Regions from separate parts of the Streptomyces sp. WY228 genome, predicted to be linked through region 1. Evidence: riboswitches for the same ligand, from Rfam matches in the RefSeq annotation. Region 1 holds a riboswitch; each other region holds the start of a gene.
The links. Region 1 has a riboswitch for cyclic di-AMP ahead of KV381_RS23230 (C40 family peptidase). Riboswitches for the same ligand answer to the same signal wherever they lie in the genome.
Positions count from the first base shown of each region.

Region 2: linked by a shared signal. The riboswitch ahead of KV381_RS03900 (C40 family peptidase) and the one ahead of KV381_RS23230 (C40 family peptidase) in region 1 are both predicted to bind cyclic di-AMP.
Region 3: linked by a shared signal. The riboswitch ahead of KV381_RS17010 (M23 family metallopeptidase) and the one ahead of KV381_RS23230 (C40 family peptidase) in region 1 are both predicted to bind cyclic di-AMP.
Region 4: linked by a shared signal. The riboswitch ahead of KV381_RS34635 (transglycosylase SLT domain-containing protein) and the one ahead of KV381_RS23230 (C40 family peptidase) in region 1 are both predicted to bind cyclic di-AMP.

Region 1 covers NZ_CP079114.1:5,270,598-5,277,476, forward strand. Annotated here, with positions in the region: gene KV381_RS23210 (response regulator transcription factor) at 1-377, shown strand, start outside; gene KV381_RS23215 (GNAT family N-acetyltransferase) at 399-1,166, opposite strand; gene KV381_RS23220 (C40 family peptidase) at 1,208-2,287, opposite strand; gene KV381_RS23225 (hypothetical protein) at 2,513-2,866, shown strand; gene KV381_RS23230 (C40 family peptidase) at 2,911-4,101, opposite strand; cyclic di-AMP (ydaO/yuaA leader) riboswitch at 4,100-4,266, opposite strand; gene pcrA (DNA helicase PcrA) at 4,558-6,879, shown strand, end outside.
Region 2 covers NZ_CP079114.1:975,114-981,992, forward strand. Annotated here, with positions in the region: gene KV381_RS03890 (ATP-dependent Clp protease proteolytic subunit) at 94-699, shown strand; gene KV381_RS03895 (hypothetical protein) at 737-1,042, shown strand; cyclic di-AMP (ydaO/yuaA leader) riboswitch at 1,411-1,597, shown strand; gene KV381_RS03900 (C40 family peptidase) at 1,601-2,071, shown strand; gene KV381_RS03905 (LysE family translocator) at 2,132-2,779, opposite strand; gene KV381_RS03910 (LysR family transcriptional regulator) at 2,854-3,795, shown strand; gene KV381_RS03915 (ATP-binding protein) at 3,855-4,286, opposite strand; gene KV381_RS03920 (helix-turn-helix transcriptional regulator) at 4,523-5,389, shown strand; gene KV381_RS03925 (DUF397 domain-containing protein) at 5,403-5,675, shown strand; gene KV381_RS03930 (8-amino-7-oxononanoate synthase) at 5,668-6,828, opposite strand.
Region 3 covers NZ_CP079114.1:3,890,416-3,897,294, reverse strand. Annotated here, with positions in the region: gene KV381_RS17015 (PP2C family protein-serine/threonine phosphatase) at 1-1,209, shown strand, start outside; cyclic di-AMP (ydaO/yuaA leader) riboswitch at 1,420-1,572, shown strand; gene KV381_RS17010 (M23 family metallopeptidase) at 1,584-2,618, shown strand; gene KV381_RS17005 (aldo/keto reductase) at 2,881-3,828, shown strand; gene KV381_RS17000 (PrsW family intramembrane metalloprotease) at 3,837-5,276, opposite strand; gene trmB (tRNA (guanosine(46)-N7)-methyltransferase TrmB) at 5,363-6,262, opposite strand; gene lhgO (L-2-hydroxyglutarate oxidase) at 6,255-6,879, opposite strand, start outside.
Region 4 covers NZ_CP079114.1:7,941,198-7,948,076, forward strand. Annotated here, with positions in the region: gene KV381_RS34630 (FAD-dependent oxidoreductase) at 1-1,079, opposite strand, end outside; cyclic di-AMP (ydaO/yuaA leader) riboswitch at 1,531-1,720, shown strand; gene KV381_RS34635 (transglycosylase SLT domain-containing protein) at 1,726-2,559, shown strand; gene KV381_RS34640 (GMC oxidoreductase) at 2,741-4,384, shown strand; gene KV381_RS34645 (carboxymuconolactone decarboxylase family protein) at 4,460-4,942, opposite strand; gene KV381_RS34650 (dihydrodipicolinate reductase) at 4,939-6,018, opposite strand; partial or broken gene KV381_RS36830 (protein kinase family protein) at 6,196-6,404, shown strand; gene KV381_RS34655 (CARDB domain-containing protein) at 6,592-6,879, opposite strand, start outside.

The DNA.
Region 1 (6,879 bases):
AGGACGTCATCGGCGTCATCCGGGGCGGCGCGCGCGGCTACGTCACCAAGACGATCACCGGCACCGACCTGGTCGACTCGGTCTTCCGGGTCCAGGAGGGCGACGCGGTCTTCTCGCCCCGCCTGGCCGGCTTCGTCCTGGACGCCTTCGCCTCCACGGACGCCCCACCGGTCGACGAGGACCTGGACCGGCTCACCCAGCGCGAGCGCGAGGTGCTGCGGCTGATCGCGCGCGGCTACGCGTACAAGGAGATCGCCAAGCAGCTGTTCATCTCGGTGAAGACGGTCGAGTCGCACGTCTCGGCGGTGCTGAGGAAGCTCCAGCTCTCCAACCGGCACGAGCTGACCCGGTGGGCCACGGCGCGACGGCTGGTCTGAGCCGGCCGTCGTTGCCGTCGTTCAGGCCCCGCCCGGCTCCAGCGAGATGTTGACCTTCTCGCCGATCCGGCGGTAGCCGATGCTCGCGTAGATCCGCTCGACGTCGGGGCCGCCCGGCTCCAGCCAGACGGTCCGGCAGCCCTGGCCGAGCGCGCGGTCCGTCAGCCAGGCGGAGAGCGCGGCGCCGACGCCCCGGCGGCGGAAGGGGGCGGCGACGGCGAGGCCGGCCAGTTCGCTGAGGCCGTCGACCGCGACCGAGCAGCCCCCGGCCCCGGCCGGTGTGCCGTCCAGGACGGCCAGGGCGGCCACCCCGTCGCCGGTGGCCGCCGTACGCAGCCAGTCGGTCATGCCCGGCTCGGGTTCGCCCTCGCCGCCGAAGCCCTGGTGCTGGACGCGGGCGGCGTCGGTGAACTCCGCTTCGGTGGAGGGCACGGCGATGCGGAGGCCGTCGACCGGTGTCGGCGTCCGGAGGTCCCCGTGGCCGCAGGCCAGCAGCGGGGCCCGGTTCTCCACGGTGAAACCGGCGGCGAGCAGGGCCGGTTCGACGGCCGGGGCCCAGGCGGGCAGGAACTCCAGGCGGGGGAGCCGTTCATGCTCCCGGAACGCGTCGACCAGGGCCGCCACGTCGTCCGCCGTGGGTTCCGCTTCCCGGTCGGGGATCGCGTAGTTGGCGTACTTCAGCTCCCAGCCCGGGTGGTGCCGGACGGTGAACGGGCCCACCCGGTAGTGGTCGGGAGACCGCAGCGTGAGCGTGCGGGCGTAGTCCTGGACGGCGTTCGCCATCGTCATACGGGAGTTCCTTCGGCGGGAGGTGAGGTCGGCGCCGGGGACTATGCCACCCGGGTCGCTCCGGCGAAAGGCATCTGATCGATGGGCGCGATGCGGACCGGCGCTCCGGGGCGCGGGGCGTGGATCATCTGGCCGCCGCCGATGTAGAGGCCGACATGGCTGATTCCGGAGTAGAAGAACACCAGGTCGCCGGGGGCCAGTTGGGAGCGCGGGACGCGCTGTCCGGCGTTGATCTGGGTGTAGGTGGTGCGCGGCAGGCTGACGCCCGCCGCCTTCCAGGCCGCCTGGGTCAGGCCGGAGCAGTCGAAGGCGTTGGGGCCCGTCGCGCCCCAGACGTAGGGCTTGCCGATCGCCCCGTGCGCGAAGGCGATGGCCTGCCCGGCGCGGGAGCCGGGAGCGGCGACCGGACCGCCGCGGGCGGTGGAGCGGTCGGCGTGGGCCGGGCCGCCGCCGTGCCGGGCGTCGGCGGAGCGTTCGTAGGCGGCGCGCTCGTCGGCGGTCAGGGTGTCCAGCAGCCTGCGGGCGTCGGCCAGCTTGGTGCGGATCACGGTGCGGTGTTCGCGCAGCTCGGCGCGGCGGGCGGCGAGGCGCTCGGTCTCCTGGTCGGCGGTGGCCCTGACGCGGGTGATCTGGGAGACCTGCCGCTTGATGTTGCGCAGCAGACCGCTCTGCCGGTCGCCCGCCCGGTCGAGGTAGGAGGCGCGCTGCAGATAGGCGTCCGGGTCGGAGGAGAGCGCCAGTTGCAGGGCCGGGTCCAGGGTGCCGCCGCGGTACTGCGCGGTGGCCAGCGAACCCAGGGCGTTGCGGGTGGTGTTGAGACGGTCGGTGCGGCGGGCGGCCTCGTCGGTCAGGGCCTCGACCTTGCGAGTGGCGGCGGCCGCCTTCTCCTTCGCCCCGTTGTACTTCTCGGTGGCGACCTCGGCGTCGTGGTAGAGCCGGTCGACCTTCGCCCTGACCTGGTCGGCGGTGGGGGCCGGTTCGGCGGGGGCCGCGCCGGCCCCGGTGACCGAGCCCGCGGTGGCGGCTCCGGCGAGCGCCAGGGTGGCGGCGGTGCGGGCAGCAGGGCCGGTGAACGGGCGCTGCTTGGGTTTTCGGTGGGCTGACCTGCGGTGCGCTGCCACGGGGGCGGCATCCTTCCTGTCGGCTGGCCGCCGGGGGATACCGGCGGGTCCGTGAAGGACGCTAATCCGGGCGCGGAGAAAAGAGTCGCCATGACAGCTATTGCCCTGATGTGACGTTTCGCCGCTCACTCATGACCGAAGTGATCGAGGAGGGCGTGCCTCACCGACGAGGAAGGCTTGCCTCACTGAAAGGTAAAACCTTGGCCATGGCTAGGCTCCCGAGCCATGGACGTACTCATCAATGTCTTCGTCGCCCTGCACATCATCGGCATCGCCTCCCTGCTGGGCGGCTTCCTGACGCAGATGAAGGCCATGGGGTCGGGGACCGCCCGGTTCACCCCCGCGATGCTGCACGGCGCGCTGACCATGCTGGTCACCGGCATGGCGCTGGTCGGCCTCAACCAGGCCGACGACCAGACCGTGAACAACGTCAAGATCGGCATCAAGCTGGCGCTGCTGGTCGTGATCCTCGCCCTGGTCTACGTCAAGCGCGACGAGGAGAAGGTCGACAAGGGCGCGTTCATCGCGGTCGGCGCCCTCACGACCGCCAACATCTTCATCGCCACCGTCTGGACCTGAACCTGTCGGGGGGCGGCCGGTCACCGGCCGCCCCCGCCCCCGCGTCACGCCGGGCGGACGCTCCCGTAGATCGGCATGTAGTAGATCGACTCCTCGCGCACGTTCGCACCCGGCTTCGGGGCGTGGATCATCATGCCGTCGCCCTTGTAGATGCCCACGTGGCTGATGTCGTCGTAGAAGAAGACCAGGTCCCCCGGCTGCAGGTCGGACGTGGCGACCCGGGTCCCGACCTTCACCTGGTCCCAGGTGGTCCGGGGCAGGGTCACGCCCGCCTCGCGCCACGCCGCCTGCGTCAGCCCCGAGCAGTCGTAGCTGGAGGGGCCCGTCGCGCCCCAGACGTACGGCTTCCCGATCTGGGCGCGGGCGAAGGCCAGCACCTTCTCCGCCTTGGCGGCGTAACCGCTGCCCGTACCGGAGCCGGAGCCCGAACCCGTGCCCGTACCGGAGCCTGTGCCCGAACCGCCGCCCGACTCCTTCGCGGCCTCCTCGCGGGCCTTCTCCTCCGCCTCGGCCCTCTCCTTCGCCTCGGCGGCCTGCCGGGCGGCCAGCTTCGCCGCCTTCTCCTTGGCCTCGGCCTCCTTCTTGCGCTCCAGCTCCGCCAGCCGCGCCTTCTCCTCGGCGGTCAGCCGGGACAGCAGGCCGCGGGCCTCGGTGAGCTTGGTCTGCACGTCCTTCTTGCTGGAGGCGAGCGTGGCCTGCGTATCGGTGAGCGTCTCCAGGCTCTTCACCGCCTCCGCGCGCTTCTTCGCCGCCGAGGCCTGCTGCGTACGGAAGTCGGTGACGGCCTTCTGCTGCCGCTCCGTCGCCCGGTCCATCAGCCGGCTCTGGTCGAAGTACCCCTGAGGGTCGTCCGCCAGGAAGAACGTCGCCGTGGGCGCGATGCCGCCGCTGCGGTACTGGGCCGCCGCGTAGGAGCCCAGCGCGCGGCGCGCCTCGTTGATCTTCTCGGTCCGCTTCGCCACGTCCGCGAGCAGGGTGTCGACCTTCTTCTGCTGCGTGGCGGAGGCGGCCTTGGCCCGGTTGTACTCCTGGGTCGCGGTGCCCGCCTGCCGGTACAGGGCGTCGACCTTCTTCTGCACTTCCTCGATGGCGGGCTTCGGCTCCGCGGGCGCGGCCGTGGCGCTCTGCGTGGAGAGCAACGTCACCGAGGCCAGCGCGGCCGTCGTCAGACCGACGGCGGGAGTGGTGGTGCGCACCTTCGTGCGCGGCTTGCGATGCGATGCCAAGACCGGCATCTCCTTCCGTGGACCGCCTACCGGGTTAGCTGTCGGGTTCGGACGGAACGGAAGGCTGTCCTACGGTCCGGATACGAGCTCACGGACCGATTCACCCCGGTTCTGCGTGTGGGTCCCCGGTTCCGAACTGCCTGGAGGGCAGCACGAATTCGGCAGAGGTGTCCGTTAGGCGCGGTTCGCCTCAGGGAGGTACGGATCACCTGACCGAGCACGCTAGCCAACCCGTGGTACCGCTGGGAAGCACGATGAGCGATATGCCCGATACATTTTCGTGACCTTTTCGGATCCGGGGCGCCGCGTCCCCTCCGACCGGGCACTTCTTCACGGAACGTGGACGTCCGCTCTCCGTCCGTACCCGGTACGGGTGTGTCGGCGGCCGGCACCGGGGCCCGCTTCCCGGCCGCTTCCGGGCTTCGGCGGAACGTTGTCAGTGCGGCCGCCTAGACTCGGTAGGCGATGAGCAGCCTCTTTGACGACAGTTTCCTGACCGGCCTCCAGCCCGCGGAGGACGGCCCCCCGCCGCCCCCCGAGGACCACGCGCCCGAAGCGGTGCCGGAGGGACTCTTCGAGGGCGTCTACGACGCGCCCCCGCCGCCCCGGGACGGGTACTACCGGGACGGTCACCCGCGCCCGGTGATCGACTCCGCCGCGCTGCTCGACGGGCTGAACACCGAGCAGCGCGCCGCCGTCGTGCACGCCGGATCCCCGCTGCTCATCGTCGCCGGGGCCGGCTCCGGCAAGACCCGGGTGCTGACCCATCGCATCGCCCATCTGCTGGCCGAGCGCGGCACGCACCCCGGGCAGATCCTCGCGATCACCTTCACCAACAAGGCCGCGGGCGAGATGAAGGAGCGCGTCGAGCAGCTCGTCGGGCCGCGTGCCAACGCGATGTGGGTCATGACCTTCCACAGCGCGTGCGTCCGCATCCTGCGCCGCGAGTCGAAGAAGCTCGGCTTCACCTCGTCGTTCTCGATCTACGACGCCGCCGACTCCAAGCGGCTGATGGCCCTGGTCTGCCGCGACCTCGACCTGGACCCCAAGCGCTATCCGCCGAAGTCCTTCACCGCCAAGGTCTCCAACCTCAAGAACGAGCTCATCGACGAGGAGACCTTCGCCGGACAGGCCGCCGACGGGTTCGAGAAGACCCTCGCCCAGGCCTACGCGCTCTACCAGGCCCGGCTGCGCGAGGCCAACGCCCTGGACTTCGACGACATCATCATGACGACGGTCCACCTCCTCCAGGCCTTCCCGGACGTCGCCGAGCACTACCGCCGCCGCTTCCGCCACGTCCTGGTCGACGAGTACCAGGACACCAACCACGCCCAGTACACGCTGGTCCGTGAGCTGGTCGGCCCGGCCGGCGAGAACGACGCCCCCGCCGAGCTGTGCGTGGTCGGTGACGCGGACCAGTCGATCTACGCCTTCCGGGGCGCGACCATCCGCAACATCCTCCAGTTCGAGGAGGACTACCCCAGCGCCACGACGATCCTGCTGGAGCAGAACTACCGCTCCACGCAGACGATCCTCTCCGCCGCCAACGCCGTCATCGAGCGCAACGAGAGCCGCCGCCCCAAGAACCTCTGGACCAACGCCGGCTCCGGCGCCCGCATCACCGGCTACGTCGCCGACACCGAGCACGACGAGGCGCAGTTCGTCGCCGACGAGATCGACCGGCTCACCGACGCGGGCGACGCCAAGGCGGGCGACGTCGCCGTCTTCTACCGCACCAACGCCCAGTCCCGGGTCTTCGAAGAGATCTTCATCCGCGTCGGCCTGCCCTACAAGGTCGTCGGCGGTGTGCGCTTCTACGAGCGCAAGGAGGTCCGGGACGTCCTGGCCTACCTCCGCGTCCTCGCCAACCCCGAGGACACCGTCCCGCTGCGCCGCATCCTCAACGTCCCCAAGCGCGGCATCGGCGACCGCGCCGAAGCGATGATCGACGCCCTGTCGCTGCGCGAGAAGATCTCCTTCCCGCAGGCGCTGCGCCGCGTCGACGAGGCGTACGGCATGGCCGCCCGCTCCTCCAACGCCGTCAAGCGCTTCAACACGCTGATGGAGGAGCTGCGCACGATCGTCGAGTCCGGCGCCGGACCCGCCGTCGTACTCGAAGCGGTCCTGGAGCGCACGGGCTATCTCGCCGAGCTCCAGGCCTCCACGGACCCGCAGGACGAGACCCGTATCGAGAACCTCCAGGAACTCGCCGCCGTCGCCCTCGAATTCGAGCAGGAACGCGGCGAGGAGGAGGGTGCGGGCACGCTCGCGGAGTTCCTGGAGAAGGTCGCGCTCGTCGCCGACTCCGACCAGATCCCCGACGAGGACGAGGACGGCTCCGGCGTCATCACGCTGATGACCCTGCACACCGCGAAGGGCCTGGAGTTCCCCGTCGTCTTCCTCACCGGCCTGGAGGACGGCGTCTTCCCGCACATGCGGGCCCTCGGCCAGACCAAGGAGCTGGAGGAGGAGCGCCGCCTCGCGTACGTCGGCATCACCCGCGCCCGCGAACGGCTCTACCTGACCCGGGCCGCGATGCGCAGCGCCTGGGGCCAGCCCTCGTACAACCCGCCCTCGCGGTTCCTGGAGGAGATCCCGGAACAGCACCTGGACTGGAAGCGCAAGGGCCCGATGGCCGCGCCCGCCGGACCGACCTCCGGCATCACGTCCTCGCTCTCCTCCTCCCGCGCCCGCACCGGCCCCTCGGGCTTCGCGACCCGGCGCTCCTCGGAGAAGCCGACGGTCACCCTGGTGGCCGGGGACCGGGTCACGCACGACCAGTTCGGG
Region 2 (6,879 bases), 4.3 Mb from region 1:
TAACCTTCTGTACGTCCTGTACATTTTTTACGCACAGCCGGACGGGCTGACGGACGGACAGACGGATGGTCAGTTCCAGGAGAGAGGCACGCCATGATCCGCCCCGCCGCCCGCTACGTACTGCCCGAGTTCACCGAGCGCACCGCGACCGGAACCCGGACGCTGGACCCGTACTCCAAGCTGCTGTCCGAGCGGATCGTCTTCCTCGGGACCCCGATCGACGACACGGCGGCGGGCGACCTCATCGCCCAGCTCATGTATCTGGAGCACGCCGATCCGGACCGGCCCCTGTCGCTCTACATCAACTCCCCCGGCGGCTCGTTCCAGGCGATGGCGGCGGTCTACGACACGATGCGGTTCCTGACCTGCGAGGTGGAGACCTTCTGCCTGGGGCAGGCCGGTTCGTACGCGGCGGCCCTGCTGGCGGCCGGGGCGAAGGGGCGGCGACATGCGCTGCCCGGGGCGCGGGTAGTCATTCAGCAGCCCGCACTGGAGGAGCCGATGCGGGGCCAGCCGTCCGACCTGGAGATCCACGCGCGCGAACTGGTGCGCACCCGCGAGATGTTCGCGGCCATGCTGGTCCGGCACACGGAGCAGACCGCGGAGCGCATCACCGCCGACATCGAGCGCGACACCATCCTCGACGCGAAGGCCGCCCTCGCCTACGGGCTGGTCGACCACGTCGTGGAGAACCGCTGACACTCCCGGCCGGCGTACGACGCGAGGTGAACCGTTGATGGAACCACCCGAGTTCCCGCCCCTGCCCGCGCTGACGCGCGCCGAGGGCGAGTTCGTCGACTGCTATCTGGCCGTGCTCGACCAGGTGGGCCGGATCAACCCGGCCCACGGCGGCGACACCTACAGCGCGCTGCGGGCCGCCCAGGCCCTGGCCTCCCGGGCGGCCGCCCTGCGCGACGCCCTGGCCCTGATGCACGAGCGCGGCGAGTCGCGGATCCACGCCGCCACCCTGGCGCGGGCCCTGCGCGTCCTGGACGGGGAGCGCAGGGCGGGCCGGGTCGCGATGCCGCCGCCGGCGACCTGAACCGAGGTGAACCGAACCGCCCGGCGCACCGGGAGCGCCTTACGGGAGCGGACCGGTCGACCCGCCGCACGACACGCCCGATCGCGCGATCAATTTCCCTCGCTCGTTCGGCGTAGGCGATCACCCGCGCGAGCGACGGCCCAACTTGCGTCCGGCGCGCGGCCCGTACTCGAAATGTGCCGTTTCGTCGCTGGTACGAGGGTGTGCGCCCGGCTCGCGGACGAGCGCGAATCCGACCTGTCCACCTGAATGGATCAGTGGTGAGGAGACTCACAAACCGTCGTTTCAGCTCGGAAATCCGGCACCGGGTGCGTCAAGATCCCTGAGACGACAAGCCCCCGCCACCGCGGCGGGGCGGTCCGGGCGGACGCCGAGTCCTGCCGCCGCCCGGATGACTGGTCGACAGAAGTGGATCGGCAGGAGTGGAGGACCCGAGCACAACGGGCCGCCCGGGAGACCGGGAAGCCCTCGGGGTGAAGCCGCGTCAAGCGGCCGGGCAACTTCGCCAGCCCGAACCCGACAGGTCATCCTTCACAGGCGGCTGACGAAGGGTTGCGCATGTCTGCGCAGGTTCATGTCCCGTCTCTGTTCGCCCGGGTCGGCACGGCCTCGGTACTCACTCTGGCCGTGACGTCCACGATGCTGGCGCCCGGCCTGGTGAGCGACGCCGAGGCCGCCACCCACTCGACGAAGGCCCTGAAGGTGGCCGCGTCGAAGAAGGGGGCTCCCTACAAGTACGGAGCATCCGGCCCCAGTCGCTTCGACTGTTCGGGGCTGACGCTGTATTCGTTCAAGAAGGCCGGGAAGAAGCTCCCCCGCACGGCACAGCAGCAGTACAACAAGACCCGCCATATCCCCAAGTCGCAGCGGAAACGCGGCGACCTCGTCTTCTTCCATTCGGGGCGCAGCGTCTACCACGTGGGCATCTACGCCGGGGCCGGGAAGATCTGGCACTCCCCCAAATCGGGGGACGTGGTGCGACTGGCGAAAATCTGGTCCAAGAGCGTCTGGTACGGACGGGTCCGCTGACCCACCGGCCGGACGCTCTTTCCGTGCGGGCGCCCCTCCTCGCGGACAGGGCGTCCGGTCTCAGCGCACCAGCGGGCCGGTGACCAGCGCGAGCCCCAGACCGGTGAGCGCCACACCGCTGCCGCCCTCGATGGCGCGGGCGGTACGCGGGCGGCGCAGCCACCGGCCCAGCCGGTCCACGAGCAGGGCGACGGCCGGGAACCAGATCAGCGCCAGCACCACCACGAGGGCCGCGAGCAGCAGGGTCCTGGGCAGCGGCGGCCGGCCGTGGGGCACGAACTGCGGCAGCAGGCTGAGGAAGAGGACCGGGGCCTTCGGGTTGAGCGCGTTGGTCAGGAACCCCTGGCGCAGCGCGCGCCCGAACTCCCGGGGCACGGGCCGCCCCGGCGCGTCCTCGGGCGCCGCGTCGCCGCTCCCCGGGCGGCGACGCCGGATCGCGTACAGCGCGCTGATCCCGAGGTAGAGCACGTACGCGCCGCCGAGCAGCTGGACGGTGCGGAAGAGCACCGGCATCGTCACGAGCACCGCGGCGAGTCCGGCGACCGCGAGCGCGGTGTGCACCAGCAGACCTCCGGCGACGCCCAGCGCGGTGGCCAGGCCGGCGGTGCGCGAGGCCAGGGCGTTGCGTACGACGACGGTGAAGTCGGCGCCGGGCAGCGCGACCATCCCGGCGGCGACCCCCGTGAAGGCGATCAGTTGTGCGTCCATGAGGTCCACCTTGGACCTGCGGAGCCTTTAGCGTGTACTTGCAATCTTCTGGGTCTGCCTAAAGGAACGCTTTCATGTACGACCCGACACGGCTCGCGGCACTCGTGGCGGTGGCGGAGGCCGGTTCGATCACCCGGGCCGCCGCCCGCCTGGGCTACACCGCGCCCGCGCTCTCCCAGCAGCTCGCCAAGCTGGAGCGGGAGGCCGGGGCGGCGCTGCTGGTGCGCCACCATCGCGGGGCGCGGCTGACGGCGGCGGGTGAGCTGCTGGCGGGCCGGGCCCGGCGGGTCCTGGACGAGCTGGACCAGGCGCGGCACGAGCTGGCGCGGCTGGCCGGCCTCTCGGGCGGCAGACTGCGGGTGGGCACGTTCACGACGGCCGGGATCCATCTGCTGCCGCCGGTCCTGAGCGCGTTCCGGCGGGCTCATCCGGAGGTCGAGCTGGCCGTCGCCGACTACGAACCGCCCGGCGGGATCGCCGCGCTGGTCGCGGGCGAGGTGGACCTCGCCCTGACGCACGCCTACGAACCGGCGACGACGGGTCCCGCGCCGGTCGGCGTCCTCGTCGAACCCCTGCTGGTCGAGGAGCTCGTGCTGGTCACCTCGGTGGGCCACCGGCTCGCCGAGGGCACCGGCCGGCTGCCGGTCACCGAACTGGCCGGGCGGCCGCTGATCAGCAGCGCGCCCACCCATCCGCCCCGGCGCGGCGTGGAGAACGCGCTCGCCGAGGCCGGGGCGACGCCCGCGGTGGTCTGCGAGTCGCCCGGATACGCGCTGGTGTGCGCGCTGGTCAGCGCGGGGCTCGGGGTGGCGGTGGTGCCGGAGATGGTCGCCTCGATGGCGGCGGCCCCGCTGTCGGTGCGGCGGCTGGAGCCGGCCTCGTTCCGCCGGACCATCTCGGTCGTGCACCGGGGCGAGCGGTCGACCGCCGCGGCCGCGACGCTGCTCGCGCTGCTGCGCAGCGGATTCGGCCGGGGAAGCACGGGCCCGGCGGCGAACCGGCCCCCGCAGGGCTGAACAGCCCGGGGCCGGGCCCCGCCATCGGCCGGCGGGGCCGGTCCCGGGCCGTTCCGGGGTCAGCCCTGGACCGGGACGACCCACGGGAGTGCGATCCAGACCGTCTTGCCGCCCTCGGCGGTCGGGGTGACCTGGAGCCGCCCGCCGCGCTCCTTGGCCAGCGTCCGGATGATGACCATGCCGCGGCCGTTGTCCTGCCGTACGGCGGCGGGCAGCCGCTGGGGCCAACGGGGGTGACTGTCCGTGACGCCGACGTACAGCTCCTCGTCGCGTTCGAGGCGCAGATCCACGGTGAAGGTGGGCGACTGGCCGAACGTGTGCTGAACGGCGTTGGTGGTCAGCTCCGAGACGATCAGCCGGATGGTGTCGGCGAACTCGGTGTCGTCGGGCAGACCCCATTCGGCCAGGGTCCTGGCGACATATCTGCGGGCCGAGGAGACCGAGGCCGGATCGCTCGGCAGAGTGACGGTTGCTTCCTGATGGTCTGCCATGGCGACGCCGTCCCTTTCCCGCCCCGGCCGACCGGCGGTCGGCCAGGATTGTGCTTCGCGCCAGACTGCCATTGATGCAGCTCCCTGTAACGGCGTTCGGCCAAGATATGCATATATCTGTCGCTCGAAGCGGTGAATTCAGGACCCGCACGGCGTGGACGGACGGCACACTGGCCCCTCTGCGGGCCGCTCCGGCGACGGGCCGGCCCTCCCCGACAGCAGAAGAGGAGACCGGCATGCTGCACGGCCCCGTCGTCCGGCGGCGCAAGCTCGGCGAGGAGTTGCGGAGCCTGCGCCACGCGTCCGGGCTGACCAGCCGGGACGCGGCGCGGCTGCTCGGCTGGCACCAGTCGAAGGTGAGCCGTATCGAGACGGGCGCGAGCGGAGTGACGCCCGCCGACGTGTCGCGGCTGCTGGACGTCTACGCGGTGCGCGACACCCAGTTGCGCTCACTGCTCGAAGTCCTCGCGGGCTCGGCGGGCGGCGGAGGTTCGGGCTGGTGGCACGCCTACCGGGGGCTGATCCCGCCGCAGTACCGCGACTTCATCAGCCTGGAGTCGCAGGCCAGTACGGTCCGGACGCTGGAGACCTCGGTGGTGCCGGGACTGCTTCAGACCGCCGGATACGCCCGGGCCGTGACCCGCGCCTCGCTGGACGGGTTACCGGACGGCCGGCTCGACTCGCTGGTCGAGGTCCGGCTGACCCGCCAGCGGGTGCTGCGCGCGAGCCCGCCGCTGCGCTTCACCGCCGTGCTGGACGAGGCGGTGCTCCATCGTGAGGTGGGCGGCCCCGAGGTGATGCGGGATCAGTTGCACCATCTGTTCCAGGTTTCCCAACTGCCTCATGTTCAGCTCCAGTTGCTGCCGTTCTCGGTCGGCGGATACATCGGGCTCACCGGCCCTTTCGTTATCTTCTCCTTTCCGAACATTTCTGATCTGGATGTGGTCGTTCTTGACCACTTGACGAGTAGCCTCTATCTGGAGCGAAGAGAAGACCTGGAGGCGTACAGCTCGGCCTTCCGCACTTTGCAGGCTCACGCGTTGTCGCCCGAGCGCTCGCAGGACCTCATCACCGAGATCAGACGCAGCTTCAGACGCAGCTAAGGGGGCCGCCGCCATGTCGGACCGACTCGCACCGCCCGTCGCACCGCCGCCGTCGTCATCCGTGAACCCGTCCGCCGCGCAGTGGCGGCGCAGCAGCCGCTCGACCGGGATGAACAACTGCGTGGAGACCGCGCGGCTCGGCAGCGCACTCCTCGCCGTACGGGATTCGAAGGACGTGGACCGGCCGCCGCTGCGTTTCTCGGCGGCGGCCTGGACCACGTTCGTGACCGGACTCGCCCCGGACGGATCCGGGCCGGACGGAACCGGTCCACGGCAGGTCAGCTGAGGTCCGCGTCCGCCTGCCGGGGGGCGGTGGCGACGATCGTGGCCACCGCGGCCGTGATCTGCTCCTCGGTCAGGTCGGCGCGCGCGGTCAGCCGCAGCCGGGAGACGCCGTCCGGAACCGACGGCGGGCGGAAGCAGCCGACCGCCATCCCGGCCGCACGGCAGTCGGCCGCCCAGCGCACCGCCGCGTCCGCCGAGGGCGCGCGGACGGAGACGACGGCCGCGTCGGGCCGGACCGCGGTCAGCCCTGCGGCGGTGAGCTTTCCGTACAGCGAGGCGGCGACCGCACGGGCGCGGGCCGCCCGCCCGGGCTCCCGGCGCAGCACTCCGAGGGCGCCGAGCGCGCCGCCGGCCGCCGCCGGGGCGAGTCCGGTGTCGAAGATGAACGTACGGGCCGTGTTGACGAGGTGCCCGATGACCCGGGCGGGCCCCAGGACCGCTCCGCCCTGGCTGCCCAGGGACTTGGACAGGGTGAGGGTCGCCACGGTCCCCTCGCCGCCCGCCAGTCCGGCCGCCGCGAGCGCTCCGCGGCCGCCGTCGCCCAGGACGCCGAGGCCATGGGCGTCGTCGACCAGCAGCGCGGCGTTCGCGGAGCGGCAGACCTCGGCCAGTGCGGGAAGCGGGGCGGCGTCGCCGTCGACGGAGAAGACCGAGTCGGTGACGGCGAGGGCCCGCCCGTCGTGCGCACCGAGCGCCTTGGCGACCGCGTCCGGGTCGGCATGGGGGACGACGGCGGTCTCGGCGCGGGAGAGCCGGCAGCCGTCCACGATCGAGGCGTGGTTGCCCGCGTCGGAGACGATGAGGGAGCCGCGCCCGGACAGCGCGGTCAACGCGGCCAGGTTGGCCGCGTACCCGGAGGAGAACACGAGGGCCGCCTCGAAGCCGCAGAACGCGGCCAGCTCCCGTTCGAGTTCGGCGTGCAGGGCGGTGGAGCCGGTGACCAGCCGGGATCCGGTGGCGCCCGCTCCCCAGCGGTGGGCGGCGGCGGCCGCGGCGGCGGTGACCTCCGGGTGCCGGGTGAGGCCCAGGTAGTCGTTGCTCGCGAGGTCCAGCAGCTCCGGCTCGGCGTCGCGCGGACGCAGCGTGCGTACGAGTCCTGCGTCGGCCCGCCTGCGGGCCTCGGCGTCGATCCAGTCGAACGGGGCGAAGGACATGCGGCGGGTCCCTCTCTTTGTAGGCAGCCAACAGACCCTAGCCGGGTGCGC
Region 3 (6,879 bases), 1.4 Mb from region 1:
CGCAGCGGCACGGCGGGGAGCATCGACGCCGTGGGCCGTGCGGTGTTCGGCGCCCCGGGAGGCGATGTGACACCGGGCGGCCGGGGGTCCCGGCGGTTCGTCCGGATGCTGCCCGCCCTGCTGATCATCGGCGGGCTGATCTTCGACTCGCTGGCCCCGCCCAACTTCACCGCCGTCCCGCTGTTCGTCGCGGCCCCGCTGATCGCCGCGCCGTTCTTCTCGCGGTCCAGGACCGTCCGCACGGGCATCGCCGCGGTCGTCTCCGTCATCGCGATGCGGCTCTCCGACGGGACGTCCACCCAGGTCGTTCCGGTCATTGAGATGATCACCGTGCTCACCGCCGCGGCGCTGGCCCTCGTCATCAACGGCGTCGTGCGGCGCGGCAACGAGCAGCTTGCCTCGGCCCGGGTGATCGCGGAGACCGCCATGCGGGCCGTGCTGCCGACGCCGGCCGAGCGGATCGGCGGGCTCCAGGTGGCCGCGCGGTACGAGGCGGCGCAGGCGGACGAGTTCGTCGGCGGCGACCTGTTCGCCGTCGCGGACACCCCGTACGGCGTACGCCTGGTGGTCGGCGACGTACGCGGCAAGGGGCTCGGCGCCGTCGAGGCGGTGGCGGTGATCATCGGGTCGTTCCGGGAGGCCGCCGAGCAGGAGCGCTCGCTGGAAGGTGTGGCGCAGCGGCTGGAGCGGGCGCTGGCCCGGGAGGGGACGCGGCGGTACGGGCTGGACGCCATGGAGGGGTTCATCACCGCCGTACTGGCCGAGATCCCGCCCGGTTCGGCCTCGCTGCGCCTCGTCAACCGCGGCCATCCGGAGCCGATCCTGCTGCACGCGGACGGCACCTTGGAGGTGCTGGCGCCCTCGATGCCCGCGCTGCCGCTGGGGATGGACCTGGGGGTGTGGCCGGACCGGGCCGACGAGTGGGAGATGCCCGCCGGGGCGACGCTCCTCGCGTTCACGGACGGCCTGTCGGAGGCCCGGGACGCGAACGGGGTCTTCTACGATCCGGCGGCCCGGCTGCGCGGCCGGATCTTCCCGGGCCCCGAGGAGCTGCTGTCGGCGCTGACCGACGACGTACGGCTGCACACCGGAGGGCGGACCACGGACGACATGGCGCTGCTCGCGGTCGGCCGGCCGGCGGAGGGGCAGCCCGCGCGCCGGACGACGGTGAAGATCGTGGGCCGGGGCGAAGACACGGTGCGTAGTTGAAGGGCACCGCTCCGCATAACATTTGACACACCGTCAGAAAAAGCAGTGCGGCTGAGTCGCAGTCAAGTCGCCCGATTCCGCCCGCTTGCGACCCGTACATCCCCGCTGTGTCCCTTAATGATCAACAGGAACAGCTTGGAATCGGGCCCGGGTGTCTATTAACGTTCGATAACGCAGCGCGGTCGTCCCAGCCGTCGTCAGAGACGGCACCGCGCGCGAGCGCCGAATTCCGCAAGGGAACCGGGGAACCACCTACATGGGGTGAATCGGACGCCTGCGTCTCGTGAGAGACGGAGGGGCCCGTAGGAGACCTTCCTGCTCCGAACCCGTCAGCTAACCCGGTAGGCGAGAAGGAAGGAAAGGAGTGCGCCCACGTGGCGTCCAACAAGCCTGCCCCTGAGGCCCCGTCACCCTTCAGTGCCGACACCTTCGGTGACGCGGAGCGGTCCTGGGAGGAGTGGAATCCCACCGAGGAGTCCATCCGGCCCGTGCGCGGCAGGCACCGCGTAGCCAAGCAGCGTGGTCTGGCCCGTAGCTCCACCGTCCTCGGGGTCGGCGTCATAGCGGCCGTCGGTGCGGGTGGCATGGCCACCGCGCAGGACAAGGCCCCGGTCTCCATCTCTCTTCCCGATTCCATCGCGGACAACCTCCCCGACGCCAAGTCCCTTCCCGGCGTCGGGTCCTTCATGTCGGACGCCGCCGAGCCCGCGCCGGTCGCCGCCGCCGCGCCGCTCACCACCGCCGGCCTCACCACCGCCGAGGCCGAGGAGGGCGCCACCGACGCGGGCGAGGCCCTGCGCGCCCGGATCCTCCAGCAGGCCGAGCAGCAGCAGGCCAGCGCCGACGCCGAGGCCAAGGCCGCCGCCGAGAAGGCCGCTGCCGAGAAGGCGGCGCAGGAGGCCAAGAAGCAGCAGGACCAGGCCGAGGCCGAGGCAGCCGCGAAGAAGAAGGCCGAGGAGGAAGCGGCCGCGAAGAAGAAGGAGGCCGAGCGTCTCGCGAAGCTCGCCGCCAGCTTCTCCCTGCCCACCTCCTCGTACACGATCACCTCGACCTACGGTCAGTCCGGCGCCCTGTGGTCCTCGGGCCAGCACACCGGCCTGGACTTCGCCGGGTCGGCCGGCACGCCGATCAAGGCCGTGCACGGCGGCACGATCACGTCGGCCGGCTGGGCCGGTTCGTACGGCTACCGCACGGTGCTCCAGCTCGATGACGGCACGGAGGTCTGGTACGCGCACCAGTCCTCGATCGACGTCTCGGTCGGCCAGAAGGTCACCACCGGCGAGACCATCGGCCGCATGGGCGCCACCGGCAATGTGACCGGTGTCCACCTCCACATGGAGGTCCGCACGGCGGGCGGTTCGGCGATGGACCCGATGGCCTGGCTGAACAGCAAGGGCCTCTCGGTCTGAGCCCCCGGCCTCGCACGCCTTCCTGTGCGGGGCCCGGGCCGCGGTTCCCGGGCCGTTCGGTCCGATTCCTCGGCCCTCCGGCTGACGACGCACGTCCTTCGCCTTCGCCCCACCCCGAAACCCCGGCAGCCCTGACGCACACCCCCCCGACGTCAGGGCTGCCGGTCTGTCCGGGGACGGCCGGCCCACTCGGCCCGGACGGCCTGACCGGGTTCGCGCGGCGATGGAATACCACCCCCGCCCCGGCCCGTTGAACCCTCACATGACTTCTGCGCGCACCCCTCTCGGCACCTCCGACCTCCAGGTCTTCCCCCTCGCCCTCGGCGGCAACGTCTTCGGCTGGACGGCGGACGAGGAGCAGTCCTTCGCGGTCCTGGACGCGTACGTCGCGGCCGGCGGCAACTTCATCGACACCGCCGACGCCTACTCCTCCTGGGTCGAGGGCAACCGGGGCGGCGAGTCGGAGACCGTCATCGGCAGGTGGCTCGCCTCCCGGGGCAACCGCTCCGACGTCGTCGTCGCCACCAAGGCCGGCGCCCATCCCGATTTCCGCGGCCTGTCCGCCGGCACCCTCAAGGGCGCGGCCGAGGCCTCGCTGCGCCGGCTCGGCACCGACCACATCGACCTCTACTACACGCACTTCGACGACGAGACCGTCCCGGTCGAGGAGATCATCACCGCCCTCGACCAGCTGGTGAAGGACGGCAAGGTGCGCCACATCGCCGCCTCCAACATCAGCCCCGAGCGGCTGCGGGCCTCCCTCGACTTCTCCGAGCGCGAGGGCCTCGCCCGGTACGTCGCGCTCCAGCCGCACTACAACCTGGTCTCCCGCGACACCTACGAGGGCGAGCTCCAGGACACCGCGGCCGCCGCGGGCCTCGCCGCCGTCCCGTACTACGCGCTCGCCTCCGGCTTCCTCACCGGCAAGTACCGCCCCGGTACGACCGTGGAGAGCGCCCGGTCCGCGAAGGCGGGCGGCCACCTGGAGTCGGCGCAGGGCCGCAGGGTGCTGGCCGCCCTCGACCAGGTCGCCGGGGAACGGAACGCCGAGATCGCGACGGTCGCACTCGCCTGGCTCGCCGCACAGCCGACCGTCGCCGCCCCGATCGCCTCCGCCCGTACGGTCGAACAGCTCCCCGCCCTCGTCGCGGTCGCCGACCTGGAGCTGACGGACCGGGAGATCGCGCTGCTCACGGAGGCGTCGGCCTGACGGAACCCCTACTGCGGCGGCCGGCGGTGGCTGTGCGGTGGGCCGCTGTACGGCTGCTGCGGGACCGGGCCGCCGTAGCCGTATCCATGCCCGTTTCCGTACCCGTACCCGTTTCCGTACGGCGGCGGCCGGTGGTGGGCCGGCGGGCGGTGGGACGTGAGGCGGGCCGCGTGGGTGAGGGCCGGGGCGGCGATGTCGCGGCGTTGCCAGAGGTGGTGCAGCAGCTCCCGCTCGCGGGCGCCGAAGTCCGGGCCCACCGCGCCGTGGCGGGCCCGGCGGCGCAGGCCGGCCAGGGAGGTCGCGAACGACTCGTACTCCGCGACCGCGCGGGCCGCCGCCCGGCCCCGGGTCCGGTCCTGCTGCCAGTGGCGGGCCAGGTCGCGGGCCATGCCCCGGGCCCGCATGGAGGAGAGCGCCGTCGGTTCGGCGGGAGTGAGCCAGCCGGCCGCCGCGTACGCGGGCAGCTCGGCCGCCAGGGTGCGCAGCTCGCGCTGGCGTGACCAGATCGCCAGCCAGGTCACCAGGCCGAACGCCGGGACCATGACGATGCCGTACACCGCGTAGAAGCCGTACGGGCCGAAGGCCGACGAGCCGTTCCACAGGGCGTGCAGCCCCATCGCCAGCAGCAGGCCCAGCACCGGCAGGGCGATCCGGCGACCCCGGTGGCGGCGGGCGCTGACGGCCGCGAAGCCGAAGCCGAGGCCGGTGAGGACCGTGAACAGGGGGTGCGCGAACGGCGACATCACGATCCGTACGAAGAACGTCCCCGCCGTCACCGAGGCGAACCCGGAGCTGCCCAGCTGCTGGTCCTCGCCGAAGGCGTTGCCCAGATAGAGGATGTTCTCGGTGAACGCGAAGCCCGTCGCGGTGAACCCGGCGACGACGATCCCGTCCACCACCCCGCCGAACTCCCGTCTGCGGAACAGGAAGATCAGCAGCACGGCCGCCGCCTTCGCGCTCTCCTCGACGACCGGGGCGATCACCGTCGCCCCCAGGGTGTCGGCGCCCGCCGGGTCGGCCGTCGCGGTGGCTATCCAGCGCGTCGCGAAGGAGTTGGCGATGATCGCGACCAGCGCGGCGGCGCACGCGCCCCAGGCGAAGGAGAAGATCAGATTCCGCCAGGGGCCCGGCTCGACCCGGTCCAGCCAGCGGAAGGCGGCCATCAGGAGCGGCACCGGCAGCACCGCCAGGCCGAGACCGACGAGGAACCCCTCCGGCCCGGTCTGTTCGCGGACGAGGGCCAGGATCACCAGCCCGCACAGCACGAGCGCCACGATCACGGCACCGGCGCGGAACACCTTGCTGCGCCACACCATGCCGACCCGGCGCGGCCGGTAACGCCACTGGCCACGCTCCGGCGCGGCGCCCAGGACCTCATCGAGCCGCTGCTCGTGGAGGACCGGGACGGCGGGCCGCGCCTGCTGATACCGCACGGAAGGGTCGGACACCTCTCGACCCTAACGAGGAGCACCGACACCCGGCGACGGCGCATCCGGCCAGGACATGGCCGTACGCCGTCGCGCACCGCCCTGGGTCAGACGCGGGCGAACAGCAGGTCGTGGACGACGTGGCCCTTGTCCAGGCCCTGCCCCTCGAAGCGGGTGAGCGGCCGGAACGCGGGACGCGGGGCGTAGCCGCCGTCGGCCGCGGTGTTCGCGAAGCGGGGGTGCGCGGTGAGCACCTCCAGCATCTGCTCGGCGTACGGCTCCCAGTCGGTCGCGCAGTGGACGATCGCGCCGGGCTTCAGGACCGGGGCCACCAGGTCCAGGAACTCGGGCTGGATGAGGCGCCGCTTGTGGTGCCGGGCCTTGGGCCACGGGTCGGGGAAGTAGACCCGCAGGCCGTCCAGCGACTCGGGGGCCAGCATCTCGCGGAGCAGGATGATCGCGTCGCCGTTCGCCACCCGTACGTTGGTCGAGCCCGCCCGGTCCGCGAGGCCCAGCAGATTGCCCTGGCCGGGGGTGTGGACGTCGACCGCGAGGATGCCGGTGCCCGGGTCGTCGGCGGCCATCTGCGCGGTGGCCTCGCCCATGCCGAAGCCGATCTCCAGGACCACGGGCAGCCCGTCGAACAGCTCGGTCAGGTCCAGGACCCGCTTGCCGTCGATGTCCAGGCCCCACTTCGGCCACAGCCGCTCCAGGGACTCCTGCTGGCCGGTGGTGACCCGGCTGCGGCGCGGCTGGAAGCTGCGGATCCGGCGCTCGTGGTGCGAGCCGGCCGGGTCGGCGGCGGGGCCGCCGGGGAAACGGGGCTCCATACGCAGTCGGCGGGCGCGCTCGAAGGAGGCGGCCCGCAGCGCGGCGGCTTCGTCGGCCGTGGAGCCGGTGGCCCCGGCTTCGTCGGTCACGGCGTCGGCGGCCGTGGAGCCGGTCGCGGACGTCCCGGCGTCGTCGGGGGCCTCGGCGGGCGTGGGGTTCAGGGGCTGCTCAGACACAATGACCGGATTCTACGGCGGGCGGCCTCCACCCCGTCTCCCGAGCCCGGCGCAGCGCGAGCCGCGCCACCTCCCGTCCGATGGGCAGGCACGCCGTCGCGGCGGGCGACGGGGCATTGAGCACATGCACGGTGTGCGGGGCCTCGCGGATCAGGAAGTCGTCGACCAGCGTGCCGTCCTTCAGCACCGCCTGGGCCCGGACCCCGGCGGGCGACGGGCGCAGGTCCTCCTCGGTGACGGCGGGCAGCAGTCGCTGGACGGCCCGGGTGAACGCGGACCGGGACAGCGAGCGGTGCACCTCGCCCGCTCCGTACCGCCAGTGGCGGCGGGCGATCTGCCAGGTGCCCGGCCAGCTCAGCGTGGACAGCAGTTCGGCGGGGCGGACCTGCGGCCAGGTGTAGCCCTCGCGGGCCAGGGCGGGCACCGCGTTCGGACCGACGTGGACGGAGCCGTCGAAGCCCCGGGTGAGGTGGACGCCGAGGAAGGGGAACGCCGGATCCGGCACCGGGTAGACCAGACCGCGCACCAGCTCGGGGCGGGCCAGCGCGTAGTACTCGCCCCGGAACGGCACGATCCGCACTCCCGGGTCGTCCCCGGCGAGGCGGGCCACCCGGTCG
Region 4 (6,879 bases), 2.7 Mb from region 1:
CAGCCCGTGACGTAGACCGAGGCCATGTGCTCCTCACCGGCGATGACCCGGCCCGCCTCGTGCGGGACGGTGCCGGAGGCCACGTCGAAGGGGAGCTTGGGCAGCTCCTCGGAGTAGTAGCCGACGGCGCGGTAGACGCTCTGCATGTCCCAGTCGGTGAACTTGCCGGTGCCCCGGACATTGCCGGTGCCGTCCAGCTCGGTGCGCTCGGTGCGCAGCGCGGTGACCTTGCCGTCCTCGCCGAGGATCTCGACCGGGGACTCGAAGAAGTGCAGGAACAGCTTGTGCGGGCGGTCGCCGACGTCGCGGATCGCCCAGTTCTCCAGGGTCTGCGCGACCATGTTGGCCTGCTTGTTCTCCCGGCGGGTGGCGATGGAGCCCTCGTCGTACTCGATGTCCTCGGGGTTGACGATGACCTCGATGTTGGGGGAATGGTCCAGCTCCCGCAGCTCCATCGGGCTGAACTTGGCCTGCGCCGGGCCACGCCGCCCGAACACATGCACCTCCAGCGCCTTGTTCTCCTTGAGGCCCTGGTACACGTTGTCCGGGATCTCGGTGGGCAGCAGCTCGTCCGCCGTCTTGGCCAGGACACGGGCCACGTCCAGGGCCACGTTCCCGACGCCGAGCACGGCGACCTTCTCCGCGGTGAGCGGCCAGGTGCGCGGGACCTCGGGGTGCCCGTCGTACCAGGAGACGAACTCGGCGGCGCCGTAGGAGCCGTCCAGCTGGATGCCGGGGATGTCGAGCGCCCGGTCGGCCTCGGCGCCGGTGGAGAAGATCACCGCGTCGTAGAAGGACCGCAGGTCGTCCAGGCCGATGTCGTGCGGGTAGCTGACGTTGCCGAAGAGCCGGATCTGGGGCTTGTCCAGCACCTGGTGCAGGGCCTTGACGATGCCCTTGATGCGCGGGTGGTCGGGTGCCACGCCGTAACGGATCAGGCCGAAGGGCGCGGGCATGCGCTCGAAGAGGTCGATCGAGACCCCCGGGTCCTGGCAGACCTCGGATTTGAGCAGCGCGTCCGCAGCGTAGATACCGGCGGGGCCGGCTCCGACAATGGCGACGCGGACGGGGCGTGTCATGGCGTGGTGATCCTTCGGGGCGGGCGAACGCGGGCAGGTACAGCGTACGTCGGAGGTAAGGGTGGGCTTACTAGTCTCCGCCCCACACCGTAAGCGATCGTCCCGCGGGCCCTTCGACCGCCCCCACCCAGAGTGTCCGATTAGCCCGTTTCGTTATGCCTATATGGTCGATTTGCTTCTTTTACTCTGTATATCCGTAAAGGTGTTTCCGAGCTGTTTGATGCATTTGCCTGGGCGTGTTTTCGCCATCGCCGTGAGCGAGTGGTGAGCGTCACGTCCGAGGGGGTGGACGCAGAAGCGGAGGCATCGGTTCCCTTCTGTGCGAAGAAAGTTGACGCCGTGACGGTGCGGCCCGATCCGGGAATTCCAGCATTCGATCATGCGGGGAAAAGGGAATCCGGAATGCGGGGCTTGTTCTGTCCCGCGTTTCTCGCCTACGGTCACCGTCAATCCGGATGGAACGCCGAATCCTGCCGCCGTCCGGGAATCCGAAACCCACTCACGTACGGCAGGAGCGGGGGACCCAGGTAAGTCGCCGAACCGTAACCGGAACGGCTTGGGGTGAAGTCGCACGACCGTGCGGCCAGGCATCTCCCGTCTGAACCCGACAGCTCACCTCGCAGGCGCCGGAGAGAGGAAATCCCCCATGCCCGCAAAGGGTAAGCACCGCCGTACCCAGTCCACCTCGCTGCGTCGTGGCCTCGCCGCCGTGACCACCGGCGGAGCCGTTCTCGCGCTCCCCGTGATCGGCGCCACCAGCGCCTTCGCGGCCCCCGCTCCCACCGCCGCGCCGCAGGCCGTGGCCCCCGCCGCAGTGGCCCCCCAGGCGAATTCCGCCGTACAGGCCGCGCCCGCCCAGCATTCCGTGGTGGCCGGCGAAACTCTTTCCAGGATCGCCCGCGAGCATTCCGTGAGCGGCGGATGGAAGAAGCTGTACGAAGGCAACCGGAAGATCGTCGGAGGGAATCCCGATCTTATTCACCCGGGTATCAAGCTGACGCTCGGAAACAAGGCCGCCGCCCCGTCGGACGCCAAGTCCGCCAAGGCTTCCGACGCCACCGCACGTGGTGCGTCGGCGGACCGCGCCGACCGTTCGGAGCGTACGGGCACCGCCCCGGTGGCGAAGGCCGCTCCGGCCGCCGCGAAGGCCGTCACCTACACCAACGACCTCGACGGCTGGATCAAGGAATCGCTCGCGGTCATGGCCCAGCACGGCATCCCCGGCACCTACGAGGGCATTCACCGCAACATCATGCGCGAGTCCTCGGGCAACCCGGCCGCGATCAACAACTGGGACTCCAACGCGGTCAAGGGCACCCCGTCCAAGGGCCTGCTCCAGGTCATCGACCCGACCTTCCAGGCCTACCACGTGCCCGGCACCTCGACCGACAGCTACGACCCGGTCGCCAACATCACGGCCGCGTGCAACTACGCCGCGGACCGCTACGGCTCGATCGACAACGTCTTCGGCGCCTACTGATCCTTCGCGCCCGGCCCGAAGAGGCCCCGGACCACACGGTCCGGGGCCTCTTCGGCATGCCGGTCCGTCCCGCCGGATCTCCTGCCGGGCGGCACCGGGAAGTTACCCCCAAGTTTCTAGTGACTTACCACGCGATCGACAGTAGAACCTGTTGCACTCTGTCGAGAGTGAGGGATGTCACATGAGTGACACTACCGTGCAGGACAGCGGGGCGACGGGTGTCTCGCGTCGAAGATTCATCACTGGAACAGGTTCTCTTCTGGGAGTCGCGGCGCTGGCCGGGACCGCCGCCCCGGTGTGGGCGAGCGCCCGGGCGGCAGCAGCGCCGATCGGCTCCGGGGCCCATGTGCCGGTCCTGGTCGTCGGCACCGGATACGGCGGCTCCGTCGCCGCCCTCCGGCTCGCCCAGGCCGGTACGGACGTCCACATGGTCGAGATGGGCATGGCGTGGGACACCCCGGGCGCGGACGGCAAGATCTTCGCCAATACCACCAAGCCGGACGACCGCTCCTACTGGCTGCGGACCCGGACCAAGCAGCCGCTGAGCAACTTCCTCGGCTTTCCCCTCGACAAGGACGTCAACCGCTACACCGGCATCCTGGACGCCGAGGAGTTCGGCGGCATCACGGTCTACCAGGGCCGCGGCGTCGGGGGCGGATCCCTGGTCAACGGCGGCATGGCCGTCACCCCGCGCCGGGAGAACTTCGGCGCGATCCTCCCGACGGTGAACGCCGAGGAGATGTACCGCACCTACTACCCGCGCGCCAACAGCGGGCTGGGCGTCACCACCATCGATCCCGCCTGGTTCGACACCGTCGACTGCTACCAGTACGCCCGGGTCGGCCGAAAACACGCGCAGCGCTCCGGCTTCCCGTTCCTCTTCGTGCCCGCCGTGTACGACTGGGACTACATGAAGCAGGAGGCGGCCGGAACCGTACCCAGGTCGGCGCTGGACGCGGAGATCCTCTACGGCAACAACCACGGCAAGAAGTCGCTCCAGAAGACCTACATCGACCGGATCAGGGCCACCGGCCGGGTCACCATCTCCCCGCTCCACAAGGTCACCACCGTCACCCCGGCCCCCGGCGGCGGCTACACCGTACTCATCGACCAGCTGGACACCGGCGGCCGGACCACCGTCACCAAGACCGTCACGGCGGACAAGGTGTTCTTCGCCGCGGGCAGCGTCGGCACCAGCAAGCTGCTCGTCGGCCTCAAGGCCACCGGAGCCCTGCCCCTCCTCAACAACGAGATCGGCAAGGGCTGGGGCGACAACGGCAACGTCATGTGCGGGCGGGCCAACCACCTCTGGGATCCGACGGGGAAGGTGCAGTCGTCCATCCCGACCGGCGGCATCGACAACTGGGACGCCGGCGGAGCGTTCGCCGAAGTCGCTCCGCTGCCCACCGGCATCGAGACCTGGGCCTCCTTCTACCTCTCGATCACCAAGAACCCCAACCGGGCGCAGTTCACCTGGAACGCGGCGGCAGGCAAGGCCGAACTGAACTGGCAGACGGCGTGGAAGCAGCCGTCCATCGACGCCGCGAAGACCATCTTCGACAAGATCAACCAGAAGGAGGGGACGATCTACCGCACGGACCTCTTCGGCGTCTACAAGATCTGGGGCGACCACCTCACCTACCACCCGCTGGGCGGTGCGGTTCTGGACAAGGCCACCGACAACTACGGCCGGCTGCACGGCTACCCCGGCCTGTACGTCATCGACGGCGCGCTGATCCCCGGCAACACCAGCGTGAACCCGTTCGTCACCATCACCGCGCTCGCCGAACGCAACATCGAACGGATCATCGCGACCGATCTGTAGGCGAACCACGAAAGAGCCCGGGGCCGGGAGTGCCAACCCGGCGGCCCCGGACTCCGTCCGTGGGGGCCCCGCCCCTCACCCGTGACCGGGCAGCACGCACACCGCGTCGATCCCCAGCACATGGTTGAGCCGCCCGAACGCCAGCCACGAGCCGATGCTCATCGTCAGCTCCACGATCTCCGCCTGGCTGTAGTGCGCGGTCATCCGCTCCCAGAAGGCGTCGTCCAGACCGTGATGGTCGAGCGTGTACCGCTCGGCGTACTCCGCCGCGAGCCGGGTCCGCTCGTCGAAGGCGTCGGTCGTCCGCCACTCGGTCACCGCCCCGGCGAACTCCTCCTCGACCTTCGCCCCGTCCCGCTCGGTCCGCCAGTCCAGGCAGAACAGGCACCCGTTGATCTGCGCCACCCGCAGCCTCGCCGCCTCGAACTCCCGCAGCCCCAGCGTCGTGTGCTCGTACACCGACATGGAGAACGTGGCGGCGGCCATCCCGATGCCGGGCACCATCTCCCCCCATACATAGCCGATGGGCTCCTGGCCCTCCGGAACATCGATGATCATGCCGGTCTCCTTCCCAGCCTGCCGACCGCAGGCCGCAGCGGAACGTCGAGCGCGTCGTACAGGCCCGGCTTCGCGTCCACCAGCCAGTCGATCGCCGAGACGAGCCGCCCGACCGCGGTGGCGTTCCCGCCCGCCGACCGGTTCTCGCCCTCGTCGGACGCCTCCACCGTCACCTCGATACGGGGACGGCCCTCGATCACCACCCGGTGCGCGCCCACCCCGTCGGGCGGCGACGGCCAGTCCGGGGCGCACGAGGGGTGGATACGGGTGATGTGCTCGATGACGATGCGGGGCTCGCCGTCCACGATGCCCTGCACCTCGAAGCGCACCGCGCCCTGGGTGCCCGCCGCGAACGCGCCCATCGTGCGCGTGGTCACCGCCGTCTCCAGCGCCCGGCGGTCCAGCGTCTCGCGGATCTCGTCGAGCTCGACGCCCAGCGCCCGCGCCATGAGCCGTATCTGACCGCCCCACACCATCGTCGGAACGCTCTCCGCCAGCATCAGCGGCTCGTACTCCATCGGGTGCCCCATCCCGATCAGATGGCGCACCGACTCCTCCTGCTCGTACGTGGAGTAGTCGAAGATCTCCTGGCAGCGGATGACGTCCACCTCGGTGCCGAGACCGCTGACCAGCAGCGGCAGGACGTCATTGCCCCAGCCCGGGTCGACGCCGGAGACGAAGAGGGAACCGCCGCCCTCGGCGACGGCGGCCAGGACCGGGTCCCGCAGCTCCGGCGGGGCGTTGCGCTGGTCGTAGAGCGGATAGAGGGAGGGCGTGACGACCACCGCGCCGGCCCGGATCGCCCGGCCGATGTCGGTGAGGGCGTCGTCGGGACGGATATCGCCGGACGCCGCGTAGACCACCGCGCGGGGGCGGCTGGCCAGGACGGCGGCGATGTCGTCGGTGGCCGCGACCCCGAGCGTGCGCCCGAGACCGCCGAGCTCGCCGGCGTCGCGGCCGACCTTGGCGGGATCGTGCACGAGGACGGCGGCGAGTGTCAGTGCCGGATGGGCCGCGACGGCGCGGATCGCCGCGCGGCCGACATTGCCGGTACCCCAGACAACCGTGGGAATCATGCGCGGAGGGTAGCTCCGGGGCCTTGTACTTCCCAGAGCCGTGACTCCACCAAATCGGCCGGGTTCTCGCACAGCTGCCGCCACCCGTCATGCAGCGCTGAGTTCGGCGGTGCGGCGTAAGTTCGGTGCCCTACGCGGGATTGCCGAAGCCCCGGTTCGGGCACCGAGGAGCCGTCGATGCTGGACCGGGATGTGCTGCGCGCCGCGCGCCTGGCTGGTTACGGGACGGAGAGCACACAGCTCTCCTTGTTGAGCGATCACCGGCTCGGGGAAGTCGTGGCAGCCGCTACTCGCTCGGGTCGGGCATCGGCGGCAGGTCGGCAGAGCTGGACATCAACGGATTGCGCGTCTTCGTCAAGCGGCTCCCTTTGACGGACTCCGAGCTGAACCACGCCCCCGACACCGTTACCGGCGAGACGGCTCTGCCCCATCCGCTCCAGGACCGCAGCTCCATCACGGTCCGCTCCACGACGGGTGGCGGCAGCTGTACGAGAACACGGCCGAATCCACCGGGAGAAGAGGGTGTTCCCGGGTCTGCGGGGGAGCCGCCGGCCCGGGAACAGCTCAGAGGGTTCAGCGCTTCGCGCGGGCGCCGCTCGGGGTGCCGGTGATGGTGAACTGCGAGCCGGGCTCGATCAGTACATCGCCGTCGCGCGAGTCGGTGATCGTCACATCGGTGAGCGTCGCGTTGCCGCGGGCGCCGCCCATCGCGAGGATGCCGGATCCGTTGTTGGACGTGTCGATCCGGACGTTCTCGATCGTGACGTCCGGCATCAGCCCGCCGCCCGTCTTGAACTGGATGCCGTCATAGGTGGAGTCGATGATGTCCGTGTCGCGGATCGTGACTCCGGGGATCGGCAG